Luteitalea sp. TBR-22: one gene and its partner. The protein of the gene in region 1 interacts with the protein of each later gene in a pairwise test. Links are inferred from orthologs where the notes say so. Each region holds a gene or a part of one and is shown in the gene's direction. Other genes may lie near its edges.

The links. The genes of interacting proteins can lie anywhere in the genome.
Region 2: the proteins of TBR22_RS04155 (region 1) and TBR22_RS10135 interact in binary tests that used the Escherichia coli proteins (3 or more experiments, as listed by UniProt). The link is inferred for Luteitalea sp. TBR-22 from one-to-one orthologs.

The regions. Positions count from the first base shown.
Region 1 is NZ_AP024452.1:1,003,617-1,011,196, forward strand. Bases 2,453-5,129 are described here. They hold TBR22_RS04155 (iron-sulfur cluster assembly accessory protein), read left to right. Parts: upstream 2,453-3,466; coding sequence 3,467-3,793; downstream 3,794-5,129. Other genes in these bases: TBR22_RS04150 (cysteine desulfurase family protein), read left to right, coding at 2,453-3,376; TBR22_RS04160 (cation:proton antiporter), read right to left, coding at 3,870-5,129. In the rest of the region: TBR22_RS04135 (hypothetical protein), read left to right, coding at 1-349; TBR22_RS04140 (c-type cytochrome), read left to right, coding at 405-1,520; TBR22_RS04145 (Rrf2 family transcriptional regulator), read left to right, coding at 1,654-2,118; more of TBR22_RS04150, read left to right, coding at 2,201-2,452; more of TBR22_RS04160, read right to left, coding at 5,130-5,195; TBR22_RS04165 (hypothetical protein), read right to left, coding at 5,195-6,379; TBR22_RS04170 (PDZ domain-containing protein), read right to left, coding at 6,376-7,580. UniProt on the Escherichia coli protein: Is able to transfer iron-sulfur clusters to apo-ferredoxin. Multiple cycles of [2Fe2S] cluster formation and transfer are observed, suggesting that IscA acts catalytically.
Region 2 is NZ_AP024452.1:2,470,936-2,476,695, reverse strand. The notes cover bases 2,946-5,681. They hold TBR22_RS10135 (2Fe-2S iron-sulfur cluster-binding protein), read left to right. Parts: upstream 2,946-4,007; coding sequence 4,008-4,355; downstream 4,356-5,681. Other genes in these bases: TBR22_RS10125 (peptide MFS transporter), read right to left, coding at 5,039-5,681; TBR22_RS10130 (four helix bundle protein), read left to right, coding at 4,555-4,932; TBR22_RS10140 (NAD(P)-dependent oxidoreductase), read left to right, coding at 2,946-3,933. Outside these bases: TBR22_RS10155 (MDR family MFS transporter), read right to left, coding at 1-1,195; TBR22_RS10150 (oxidative damage protection protein), read left to right, coding at 1,222-1,494; TBR22_RS10145 (ATP-grasp domain-containing protein), read right to left, coding at 1,478-2,752; more of TBR22_RS10140, read left to right, coding at 2,869-2,945; more of TBR22_RS10125, read right to left, coding at 5,682-5,760. UniProt on the Escherichia coli protein: Ferredoxin are iron-sulfur proteins that transfer electrons in a wide variety of metabolic reactions. Although the function of this ferredoxin is unknown it is probable that it has a role as a cellular electron transfer protein.

The DNA.
Region 1 (7,580 bases):
CCTCCATGGCAACTGCGGCATGTGCCACACCGGCGCCGGCGAGATGGCGTCGCTGGGCTTCGTGCTGCATCACGCCTTGGCCGGCCAGGCAGGCGTCCTGCCGCCGGCGATGGCGACGACGCTGGACCAGCCGAGCCACTTCCGCTCCGCCGCCCACCCCGACGTCGACGTGCGCATCGCACCCGGCCAGCCTGACGCCAGCATGCTGATCGCCCGGATGTCCTCCCGGCATCCGGTGCTGCAGATGCCGCCGCTCGGCAGCCGCCTGGTTGACGAGGAGGCGGTGACGCTGTTGCGCCGGTGGGTCGCCGAAGAGACCAGTCCGCTCCGCCACACGCGCGCGCGGTGAACCAGGGCCATCCGGTGGGCCGGCACGGCTCCCGTCTCCAACAGGGAAGGACATCATGACGCATCTCCAGTCGTACAGGCAGGCGGGTGCCGTGGTCATCGCGGCGCTGATCACGGCCGCAGTGACCACGGCCACGCTGCAGGCAGGGCAGCGGGCCGCGTCGAGGCCAGACCCGCAACGCATCGCGCGCGGCGAGTACCTGGTGCGGACCGGCGACTGCACGGCGTGCCACACGCCCTGGAAGATGGGCGACAACGGCCCCGAGCCCGATGCGTCCCGCTTCCTCTCGGGACATCCCGCGACCCTCGCCGTGACCGAGCCGGTCGGCCTGCGCCCGCCGTTCCTCGGCGCCGCCAGTCCGACGCTGACGGCCTGGTTCGGGCCGTGGGGGCGCAGCCACAGCGCCAACATCACCTCGGACCGCGAGACCGGCATCGGCGCCTGGACGGAGCGGCAGTTCATCGACACCATCCGCAACGGGAAGCACCTCGGCGACGGGCGTCCGCTGCTGCCGCCGATGCCCTGGGAGCCGTTCCGGCTCATGTCGGACGAGGACCTGGGGGCGATCTACGCGTACCTGCAGACGGTGCCGGCCATTGCCAACAAGGTGCCGGGGCCCGTGGCTCCGGGCGGGCCGGCGATGCCGCCCCCGCCGCCGCCCCCGGCGCTCACCGCGCTGAAGGTCGCGCCGAGCCACGCCGATCCCGTGGCGCGCGGCAAGTACCTGGTGACCAGCAAGGGCTGCGGCGACTGCCACACGCCGATGCGCATGGGCGAGAAGGGGCCGGAGTACGACACGTCGCGCATGCTGTCGGGCTACGACGCCCGGGAAGCCGTGCCGGCCATGCCGTCGGTCGAGGGCATCGGCTATGCGTTTGCCCTGCAGCCGGTGTTTGCCGGCGGCTGGGGGCTGAGCTTCGCGGCCAACCTCACGCCGGACGCCGAGACCGGCTTGGGGACGTGGACCGAGCAGCAGTTCCTCGACACGCTCCGCAACGGCCGGCACCAGGGCCGCGGCCGCCAGCTCATGCCGCCGATGCCGTGGCAGGCGTTCGGCCAGATGGACGATGCCGACCTCAAGGCCATCTTTGCGTACCTGCGGACCGTGCCTGCCGTGAAGAACCGCGTGCCGGATCCGGTGGCGCCGGTGGCCGCGCGAACGGCGAGATAGCAACGGGCGCAGGACGCGGAAGGTGCCGGGTCGGACGCCCGGCCCTCCCTCCTGCGTCTGCCGGCCCTGCCTTTGCCGCTCCCCGATTGGCGAAGGGCGACCGAAGAAGGCCGATTTCCGCTAGAATCGACACATGCTCCGCCTGTCCAAGAAGACCGACTACGCCCTGATGGCCATGAAGCACCTGGCGCTGCACGGCGACCGTGGGTCGGCCAGTGCGCGCGAGATCGCGGAGCAGTACGACATCCCGGCCGAGCTGATGGCCAAGGTCCTGCAGCGACTGGTGCGGCGCGGCTTGCTCGTGTCGCATCAGGGCACCCGCGGCGGCTATCAGCTCGCGCGCCCGGCGACCATGATGTCGGTCGCCGACGTGATCCAGGCCGTCGACGGGCCGCTGACCGTCACGGCCTGCTCGACCGACGACCACGCCTGCGACCAGTACACCAAGTGCAACGTGCGTGACCCGCTCTGGCGCATCAAGGACCGGATCCTGATGGCCCTGGCCGGCTGCACCCTGGCCGAGATCGTCGACGAGACCAGCGTGCCGACGATGCCGGTCAGCCTGTCGCGACGCACACCCGTCCCGGCTGCCGAATAGGCGGCCCGACGCGCGTTACCCCGCGCTCCTCGCCGACCGTTCGACATCCGGCATTCCCGGCATCGCGGCAGTCTCGTCCCCCGTGTCCCGCCTGTACTTCGACGCCCACGCCACCACGCCCTGCGACCCGCAGGTGGTCGCGGCGATGCTGCCGTTCTTCACCGAGCGTTTCGGCAACGCCGCGAGCCTGCAGCATCCCTACGGCTGGGAAGCGCAGGAGGCGGTCGAGCAGGCACGGCAGCGCGTCGCCGGACTGGTCGGCGCGAAGTTGCGCGACGTGGTGTTCACCAGCGGCGCCACCGAGGCCAACAACCTCGCGATTCGCGGGGTGATCGAGGCGCAGCTCGACAGCGGGCGGGCGCCTGCCGACCTGCACGTGGTGACGCTGATCACCGAGCACCCCGCGGTGCTCGACCCGTGCGCTCGGCTCGAGCACGTCGGCGTGAGCGTCACACGTGTGCCCGTGCAGCCCGATGGCCTTGTCGATCCCGAGCGCCTGCGGACCCTCGTCACGCCGGGCACGACGCTCGTCTCGGTCATGGCCGGCAACAACGAGATCGGCGTGCTGCAGCCGCTGGCCGCGATCGCCGCGATCGCCCACGGTGCCGGCGCGTGGTTCCACTGCGACGCGTCGCAGGCCACCGGCTACCTCGCCATCGACATGGCCGCGCAGGACATCGACCTGCTGTCGTGCACGGCGCACAAGATCTACGGCCCGAAGGGGGTCGGCGCGCTGGTCGTGCGGAGGTCGTCGAAGGTGACGCTCGCCGCCCAGCACCTCGGCGGCGGCCACGAACGCGGCCTGCGATCCGGCACCCTGAACGTCCCCGGCATCGTCGGCTTCGGCGAGGCGGCACGCCTGGCGGTCGCACGGCGGGCCGACGACGGTGCCCGGGTCGGCGCGCTGCGCGACAGGCTGTGGGCGCGGCTCCGTGCCTCGCTGCCCGGTGTGCACCTCCGCGGGGCGGCCACGCCGCGCCTGCCGCACAACCTCAACGTCGGCTTCGATGGGGTGACGGGCCGCGACCTGATCCTGGCCCTCACCGACGTGGCGGTGTCGCCGGGCGCCGCATGTGCCTCGACCTCGGCCGACGCCTCGCACGTCCTGCTGGCCCTCGGGCTGGACGAAGCCGCGGCGAAGAGCTCCCTGCGGTTCGGCCTCCTGCGGACCGTCACCGAGGCCGACGTCGAGAGCCTGGCCGATCGCCTGATCGAGCTGGTTCCGTCCCTGCGCGCCTCCCGCGGCCCGAAACGGTAGACTGGAACGAGAGGTACCCATGTTCGCCATGCCGACAATGCCCCGACATTCCCAGCATTCCCGGCATCGCAGCATCACAAGGATCAAATGATGTACATCACCCTCGACGCTGGACGTCAGATCCGCAAGCTCCTCGAGAAGCAGGGCATGCCCCAGGGCGGCCTGCGCGTCGGCGTGAAGGCCGGCGGCTGCAGCGGCCTGAGCTATGTGTTCGCCTGGGAAGGCGAGCCGCAGGCCCAGGACCAGGTGTTCGACGGCCCCGACGACTCCCGCATCTACGTCGACCCGAAGAGCCTGAAGTTCCTCGAAGGCACGCAGCTCGACTACGACACGAGCCTGATCAGCAAGGGCTTCGTGGTGGTCAACCCGAAGGCCAAGGCGACCTGCGGCTGCGGTACGTCGTTTTCGCTGAGCTGAGCATCCCCGGCCTTGGTCATTCGGCCTTCGGCCCTGGTGGTGCAGCGGCCGTTCCCGGCATCGCAGCATCGCGGCATCACTGTGCCGGCGCCGTCGTCCCATGCGTCGGCTCGGCCACGTCCATCTTTCCGACCTCGCCGGCCCGCGCCAGGGCATTGCGGAAGAGGATGGGGCCGATGGTCTCGTGCAGCGTGATCATCGAGACGATGAGGGCGTAGAGCCGGCCGCCCCAGTCGGGGAACTCCGCGTTGATCAGGATCGCCAGGCCGAGCGTCACGCCGGCCTGCGACACCAGTCCCATCCACGCCAGCGCCGGCGGTTGGCCCGTCAACCCGGCCACCTTGGCGCCGATCGTGGCGCTGCCGCGGATGAGCGCCATCCGCACCGCCGCGATCGCCACCGCCAGCAGGCCCACGGTCGCCAGCGCGCCCAGGTGGAGGTTGGCGCCGGCCGCCGCGAAGAACAGCACCAGCACCGGCAGCGCGCCGCGCTCCACGGCGAGGCGTAGCGCATCGCCTTCCGGCGGCGCGATGTTCTCGACGACCAGCCCAGCCCCGAGGGCGGCGAGCAGCGGCTCGAAGTGCAGCGCGCTTCCGACCTGGCTGAGCACGACCGCCACGCCCAGCAGCACCACGGTCACCTCGCGCCCGACATGCCGCAGGTAGAACGCGAAGCACGCGCCGACGATGCCCCCGAAGGCGAACGACCCGAAGATCTCCCACGCCAGGCCCGAGAGCAGTCCGTGGCCGGCCTGTCCGCTGCCGAGCGCGAAGCGCACGCTCTCCATCGACAGCGTGAACAGCAGGATCAGCATCAGGTCGGCGAGCACCACGAGGGCCAGGACCAACTCGGCCAGCGGCCCCCTGGCGCGGCTCTCGGTGATGACGGCGATGCTGACCGTCGGCGAGAAGCTCACCGTCACGGTGGCGACGAGGGCGGCCATCGCGATGCGCGGCAGACCCTCGACCTCGGGGGCAATCGGCAGCCATGGCCAGGCCACGAAGAACAACGCGCCGAGCGTCACCCACATCAACGCCAGCATCACGCCGCCCATCGTGAGCATGGCGCGCAACTGCGGCCGGAGGCGCACGATGTTGATCTCGAGGCCGGCGATGAAGGCGATCAGGGCGATGGCCAGGCCGTTGACGACCTGCATCTCGCGGGCCATCGCCGGCGACAGGATGGCGCCCGCGTACGGGCCACACACCACGCCGAAGCACAGGTAGCCGGAGATCCGCGGCAGCCGGAAGCGCTCGAACAGCTCGCCGGTGAGCGAGGCGGCAATCAGCGCGAAGCCGATCGCGAGCGCAGTGCCCGGACCGCCACTCTGCCCGGGCGCCGGCGCCCGGCCGGTGACCAGCGCCGTCGTGGCGACGATCAGCACCAGCGCCAGCAGGCGCATCAGGCCCGCGCCTCGTCGGAGGGGCGGAGCACGAGCGCGAGCGCCTCGGACGCGAGCGTCGCCATGACGACCGCCGTGAGGATGGCCGTCATGCCCGGAGTGCGGACGACCTGCAACAGGTGCAGCGCGAGCGCGATTCCGAGCAGGCCCGGCGCCACCAGGTGCAGCCCCAGTTCGCCGGCCGTCAGGCGGCCCTGCAGGCGGGTCGCCAGCCAGCCACCGGTCAGCTTGCCCGTCAGCCGGAACAGCACGAGCGGGGCGCTCAGCCAGACGGCCTCGCGCGAGTAGGCACAGGAGGCACCGGCCACCAGCAGCAGCACGACCAGCAGCGGGTGCTGCACGCGCTGCAGGTCCTCGCGCACCACCCGGTCGGCGTGCCCGGGCAGCCACACCCACAGCACGCCCGCCACCAACCCGGCCAGCAAGGGCGACAGCCCCAGGTACGACGACGTGCCGCCGATCAGCGCGAGGATGCCGGCGATGAAGACGTTGCGCTCGGCCCGCGAGTGGGCGCGCTCGAAGAGCATCCAGCCCGCCAGGCCCATGGCGCTGCCCAGCAACACCGTCCAGGCCGCCCAGGTGGCGATGTCGGCAGCGGGCGCGGCGAGGCTGCGGCCGATCGACGCGACCACGAGGCCGCTCACCACGATCGGCAGCACGTCGTCGAGATCGGCGATCTTCACGGCGAAGGCGTGCGTCGCCGAGACGTCGCTGGTGCTCGACGCGGAGGAGACCGACGCGCACAACCCGAGCGTGACGCCCACCAACCCGACGGGCAGCCCGAGCGGCATGCCCCATGCGCCGAGCAGGACGAGGAAGGCGGCCGCGACGATCAACAGCGTGATGCCTGCCTCGAGGCTCGCTGCGGCGAAGACGCGGCGGTCGCGCGGTCCTTCGAGCGCGAGCGCGAGGCCGGCGAACACGCCGAGTACGGCGAGCGCCACGGCGACGACGGCGTCGAGGTATCCGAGGGCGGTCGGGTTCAACACGTTGGAGAACGCCGGGCCGAGGGCGGCGCCGATCGGCACGAAGACGACAGCGGGCGCGACGGCGGGGGCCAGGCCCAGCGCGGCGCGCGTGCGCAGCGGCTGCAGCCACGACGGCCCGTCGGGCTGCACCGGCGGCAGGGCGGTGTCGAGGGCGTCGGCGCCCCCGACCTCGCGCCAGTCTTCCTGGCGGCTCATCGCGGCACGGCGACGAGCCGTGGACGGCCGTCGGCCTCGACGCTCAGCAGCAGGCTGCCGCCGGCGGGCAGGGCCTCGAAGGCCCGCACGATCGCGGCCGGTGTGGGCGCCCGCGTCGGACCCATCGCCACGACGATCGCGCCACTGCTCAGCAGGGCGGCCGCGCCTGCCGACCCTTCCTGAACTCGCACGATCTCGCTGCCGCGTCCCTCGATGGCGCGCAGCGTCAACCCGAGCGGCCGACTCGACGTGTCGGCCGCAGCGCGCACGGGCGACTGCGGGAGGGCCGGCCGTGCTCCGACGATGACCGGGACGGTCAGGATGGCGCCGTCTCGGCGCACCGTGAGCGACAGGGTCGTCCCCGGGGCGCTGCGGGCGACCCGCTGGGCCAGCGCGGCGCCGTTGCGCATGGGCTGGCCGTTCACCGCCGTCACGACGTCGCCGGGCACCAGTCGCCCGGCCGATGGCCCGTCGTCGCGGACGGTGACCACCGCGGCGCCTGCCTGCGCGCCGGTCGCGGCGCTGAGTCGGGTGTCGAGTGCCTGCGTGGTGATGCCGAGATCGCCGGGCGGCGTGGTGGTGCCCCGCAGGAGCGGGTCGACCATCGCCAGCAGCACGGACGCAGGCACCACGGCCGGTTCGTGGTTCACACGGGTCACCAGGCCCACCAGGCGCCCGTCGAGCGTGAACACCGGTGCCCCCTCGTCGTCGGCCGCGCCCCGCCCGACGCTGTAGAGCGGACCATCCCACCGGGGATCGCCGAGGCCATCGCTGCGGCCGACGAATACCGGGCGCAGCGACGTGCCGGCGTCGCTCGCCTCCGCTACGGCCACATAGCCAGGTGCCGTCAGAGGCTGGGAATCGCGGATCGTCAGCACCGGCGCCGGGCTGGACGGCACCCGCACCAGCGTCACACCCCGCACCGGATCGCGGCCGAGCACGGTCACGGGACCGGGCATGCCGAAGACGGCCTCGACGAGGGCGCGCTCGGGCAGCAGCGCCATGGCCACGTCGTCGCGGACGCGCAGCGCCGGCACGAGGCGCCAGCCGTCGTCGACGCCTGGCCGCGAGACACGCAGCGACGTCAGCGCGCCCTCGACCCGTCCCGTGAGCTCGCGCACCGCCAGCGACAGGTCGTCGAAGGCGGCGCGCGCGGCGAGGCGCGCCAGCGGCTGCGCCGACGTGCCGTCGCGCACCTCGC
Region 2 (5,760 bases), 1.5 Mb from region 1 along the record:
GCGAGGTGGCCACGCCGAGTTGCTCGCGCGCCACCGTCCCCTGCACGGCCAACAGCAACGACAGCATCGTCATGCCCATGCCGATGCCCATCAGGCCCAGATCGACGCGCATCTTCCACATCGGGCTGTCCAGCCCCACCATCGCCAGGCCGACGAAGCCGACGGTGACGAAGGACAGGCCGCCGATGATGAAGGGCCGGAACCCGAACCTCGGGATCAGCCGCCCCGTGACGATCGAGGTGAGCACCCAACCGAGGAGCAAGGGCGTGAGCACACTTCCGGCCTCGCGCGCCGATCGGCCCAGCGCCGCCTGCACGTACAGCGGCACGAACGCCAGCGCGCCGAAGATGCCGATGCCGAGCAACGTTCCGGTCAGGGTGGTGGTGGCCACCATGCGCTGGCCGAGGAGCGACACCGGCAGCAGCGGGTGCTCGGTGCGCCGCTCGCGGGCCACGAACACGACACCAAGCAGTACGGCGCCGGCATAGAGGGCGCGCACCACGCCGGGTGACAACGTCGCGTCGCGCACGCCGGTCTGGTTCAGGGCGAGCATCAGCGCCGACACGGCGGCCATGAGCAGGGCCGCGCCCACGTAGTCGACGTCTCCCTTGCGCTCGGCGTGCCGGTCGACGAGGTAGGTGCCCACCAGCCAGGCGGCGACCAGGCCGAACGGCAGGTTCATGAAGAAGATCCACCGCCAGGACGCGCTTTCGGTCAGCACCGCGCCGACCAGCGGGCCGGCCACCGACGAGACGCCCCACACGGCGGCGAAGAGCCCCTGGGCCCGGGCGCGCTCCTCGAGGGTGAACATGTCGCCCATGATGACCATGCCGAGCGGCAGCATCCCGCCCGCGCCGATGCCCTGCAGCGCCCGGTAGGCGATCAGTTGCGTCATCGACGTCGCCGCCCCACACAGCATCGACCCGACGATGAACAAGCCGAGCGCGAGGAGGTACGGTCGGCGCCGTCCGTGGACGTCGGCCAGTCGCCCCCACACCGGGGTCGTCACGGTGGACGTGAGCATGTAGCCGGAGAACACCCAGCTGTAGTGCGCCAGGCCACCGAACTGGTCCACCACCGTGGGCATCGCGGTGGCGACGATCGTCGCTTCCATGGCCGCGAGGAAGCTGCCCCCGAGCACGCCGAGGGTGACCAGGAGTCGGCGCGAGGAGCGCAGGCGATGGAGCAAGGACATGTCTAGGGCTCTGGTACGATCGCCCCATGCGTACCGTGCATTGCGTGAAGCTGGGGCGGGAACTGCCGGCGCTCGAGGAAGCCCCGTGGCCGGGACCGCTCGGACAGCGTATCTACGATAGCGTGTCCCAGGAGGCCTGGGACATGTGGGAAGAGCGGATGAAGATGATCCTGAACGAATATCGCCTGATGCCGTGGCAGAAGGAGGCGCAGGATCTGGTGGCCAAGCACATGGAGGAGTACTTCTTCGGAGAGGGCGCGTCCTTGCCTCCGGGGTACACGCCTAGCTCGACGACGTAGGCGTCCCATCGACCACCACGCGCAGCCGACGCGCCGCCGCCTCCAGGGTCGCGATCACGTCGTCTGGCTGCGCGCCCTGGGCGTACACCACCGCGACGCTGGTGCGGCCGCCTCCGGGCCTCAGCTGTTCCCCTCGCTGCGCCAGGACCTCGAGTCCGGTCACCCACGACATCGCGCCGACCTGGTCGACGCCCTCGATGGCCACGAGGCGTCCGGGCTCGGCCGCGTGCAACGCCAGCATCCCGCTCGCAATGGCCTGATGGCCGTAGCGATCGAGCGGACGCCCCAGCGCGTGCGCCAGCAGCGCGTCCTCGAACGTGCAGCGCGTGCGATCGGGCGCCACGACCGGGAGGGCGCGCGCCAGGCGCGCCGACGGCGGTCGCGGCGCCACCGACAGGACCACGATGTCCTGGCCGTCGACGCGACAGGTCGCATGCACCGGGCCATGGTGCAGGCCCAGCGCGAGCGCGGCACGGGCGACGTGGCCAGCCACCACGTGTTGCTCCTCGGGCGGCATGCGGGCCGGGCTCACGAGCAGGCGGCCGGTCGTCGCCGACGGGCCCGTCACGGTGAGTTCCTCGAAGAGCGCGAACACGCGGAGCGCACCGGCTTCGAGCACACCGTCGACGACGACGCCGCGACCCGGCACGATCCCTTCGACGATCAGGTCGCGGGTGGCCGAACTCCCTGCGTCGGCGCCCTCGCCGTCCAGGACCGCGGCCCATGACCGGCGTGCGTCGAGGAAGGCGTCCCACGAGTCGCAGCGCAGCGCGCCGCCCGGCGCGGCGGTGTCGCTGGCCGACACCAGGCACGGGAAGCGCACGCGGGCCAGCAGGCCGAGATCGTCGTCACCACCAGCGGGGACGCCGACAAACCACGGCGTCGGCAGTCCGGCGGCCAGGAATCGGCCACGCATGCGCAGCCGGTCGGCGCAGAGCGCCACGGCCTCGGGTGCGTGGAAGGGCAGGTTGCGGTCACGGGCGACGTGGGCAGCCAGCCACGCTGGACCCGGCCCGATGACGAGGACGCCGTCGATGGTCGCGCCATCGAGAGCGCGTCGCACACGATCGACCTGCGCCGGATCGCGCGCGAAGGACGCCGCAATCGCCCCGTCGCCCAGGGCCGCGGGAAGGGCGTCGACGCGGTCGGACACGATCCGCACGTCGGCCCCGGCCCGGCTGGCCGCCTCGGCGAATGCCTGCACCTCGGCGCCAGTTCCAGCGGTGAACAGCAGGACGGTGCGGCGAGACGCGATCACGGTCCCAGTGTAGCCGCCCGAACTGTCCGGCAGGCAGGCCTCTCCCCGCGCCAACGCGAAGGGCCCGCCGGCATCCGGCCCCCGCCGGATTACACTAGGGGGTTGTGGCTGACACGATGACCATCGCAGAGCCTGTGCGCGCGCCCCGGGTGCTGGTGACGGGCGGATCCGGCTTCCTCGGCATCAACCTGCTGCGCTACCTGCATGCGCGGGGATACGCGACCTCGTCGCTCGACATCGAGCCCTTCGGATACCCCGACATGACGCCGCACGTGCGCGTGGTGCTCGGCGACATCCGGAAGCGCGCCGACGTGGACACCGCGCTCGAGGGCTGCACGCACGTGGTCCATTGCGCCGCGGCGCTGCCGCTCTACTCGCCCGAGGACATCCACACGACCGACGTCGTCGGCACCCGCATCATGCTGGAGGCGTCGCGCGACCATGGCGTCGCGCGGTTCGTCCACATCTCGTCCACGGCCGTCTACGGCATCCCGGACCACCATCCCCTGAAGGAGGATGACGCGCTGCACGGCGTGGGCCCCTACGGGATCGCCAAGGTCGAGGCCGAGGGGGTCGCCGAGAGCTTCCGGAAGGCGGGCATGGTGGTGCCCGTACTGCGGCCCAAGTCGTTCATCGGACCCGAGCGCCTCGGCGTGTTCGCGCTGCTGTACGACTGGGCGCTCGACCAGCGCAACTTCCCGATGATCGGCAACGGGCGCAACCGCTACCAGTTGCTCGACGTCGAGGACCTGTGCGAGGCGATCGTGCGCTGCCTCGAGTTGCCCGTCGAGGCGGTGAACGACACGTTCAACATCGGCGCCAAGGAATTCCTCACCATGCGCGAGGATTACCAGGTGGTGCTCGATCGCGCCGGGTTCGGCAGGAAGATCGTCGGCTTCCCGGCGGCCCCGGCCATCTGGGGCCTGCGGTTCCTCGAGGCGCTCGGGGTATCGCCGCTGTACAAGTGGGTCTACGAGACGGCGTCGAAGGACTCGTTCGTCTCGATCGAGAAGGCCGAGCGCCAGTTGCAGTTCACGCCGAAGTACTCGAACCGCGACGCGCTGCTGCGGAACTTCGAGTGGTACATCGCGCACAAGGATTCGTTCGCGCAGGCCTCGGGCATCTCGCACCGGGTGCCGTGGAAGCAGGGCGCGATCGGGCTGTTGAAGAAGTTCTTCTAGGGATTCGCGGATCGGGTTCCGCGGATCGCGGATCGGAATGCCGGGCGATCGACGCCGCGGCCAGAGGGATACAGATGCCGAAACTGACGATCGAGGGAGTGGGGACGTACGACGTGCCGCAGGGGCAGCGGCTGGTGCTGGCCATCGAGCAGCAGGGCGTGGACATCCTCCACGCCTGCGGCGGCAATGCCCGCTGCACCACCTGCCGCGTCGAGTTCATCGAGGGCGAGCCCTCGACGATGACGCGCGCCGAGAAGGAGAAGCTCGAGCAGAAGGGGCTCACGGGCGTGCGCCTCTCGTGCCAGATCGCCTGCGACCACGACATGACCGTGCGCGCGATCAGCCGCCTGGAAGGCTCCGGCCGCGCCGACGCCGGCGGCCCGCCGGATCCGGCGATCCAGCCGCCGCCGGAGTGGGTGTGAGGCTGGCGGCTCGGTCGTGAGTCATCAGTCATGAGTCATGAGTCATGACCGGCAAGGACTGAAGGGGCAAGGGGCAAGGTAGAAGGACAAAGGAGCCGGATGGCAGTTTCTGCCTCCGGCTCCTCGTCGTTGTGATGGCAGGTCTTGACTCGCCGCCGTAGGTCGGCGACCGGCAGATGGCGTTTTGTGAGGTGGCGCGTTGGCACACGCGCTGCAGAAGGTCTGCGACATGCGACATGACATCCATGATCGCGCCTTCGTGTTTGCCGTGCGCGTCTGCGCACTCAGCGACGATCCGTGGTTCAAGGACATCGTTCGCCGGGCCATCAGCCGACAGCTCGTGGCGTCGGCGACGTCGGTAGGCGCAAACCTGTCGGAAGCCACGGCGGCGCAGTCGAAGCCCGACTTCGTTGCCAAGGTGGCCATCTCGAAAAAGGAAATCGGCGAGGCGCAGTGGTGGCTGCGCCTCGCCGAAGCCGTCGGGGTGTTCGAGAAGCCTGTCCTGCAGGAGCTGCGAGTCGAAGCCACGTCGGTCGGGCAGGTGATCTCCGCGATCTCCCGATCAGCGCGCAGATGACAGCCGGCACCGCCCCTGGGTCTTCTCCCCTTCTCCCCTTGTCCCTTGCCCCTTTCCCCTTTGCTCGTCATGAGTCATGACTCATGAGTCATGACTGTGGCTCCCGCTACTTCACCCCGTGCATCAACCGGTTCAGCACCGGCGACACCGCCAGCAGGATCACGCCCGAGATCACCAGGGCCCAGAAGCCGAACGTGTACCCGCCCAGTGCCGAGGCCGTCGTCATGCCGGTCTCGCCGCTCACGTACCCGGCGAAGATGCCCGACAGGTTGTTGCCGATCCCGGTCGAGAGGAACCACCCGCCCATGCCGAAGCCCACCAGGCGCACCGGCGCGAGCTTGGTGACCATCGAGAGGCCGATCGGCGACAGGCAGAGCTCGCCCACCGACTGGATCACGTAGACCATGAAGAGCGTCCAGAACGGGATCTTGCCGGCAGCGTCGACCAGGCTCGAGAGCGCGAACATCAGCAGCAGGAACGCCAGGCCGTTGAACACCAGGCCGAGGCCGAACTTGCGCGGGATCGACGGGTTCCACTCCCCCAGCTTCACCCACACCCAGGCCACCACCGGCGCCAGGCCGATGATCGCGATCGAGTTGACCGACTGGAACCAGGCGACCGGGAACGTCCAGTCGCCGAACTGCCGGTCGACGATCTTGTCGGCCAGGAAGGTGAACGAGCTGCCCGCCTGCTCGAAGAACATCCAGAACATCACGTTGAAGGCGAAGATGATCAGCATCGCGATCGCCTTGTCGCGCGCCACCGGCCCGTTGCGCACGCCCTCGGCCAGCAGCAGCGCGCACAACCCGACGAACATCGCGGTGAGCA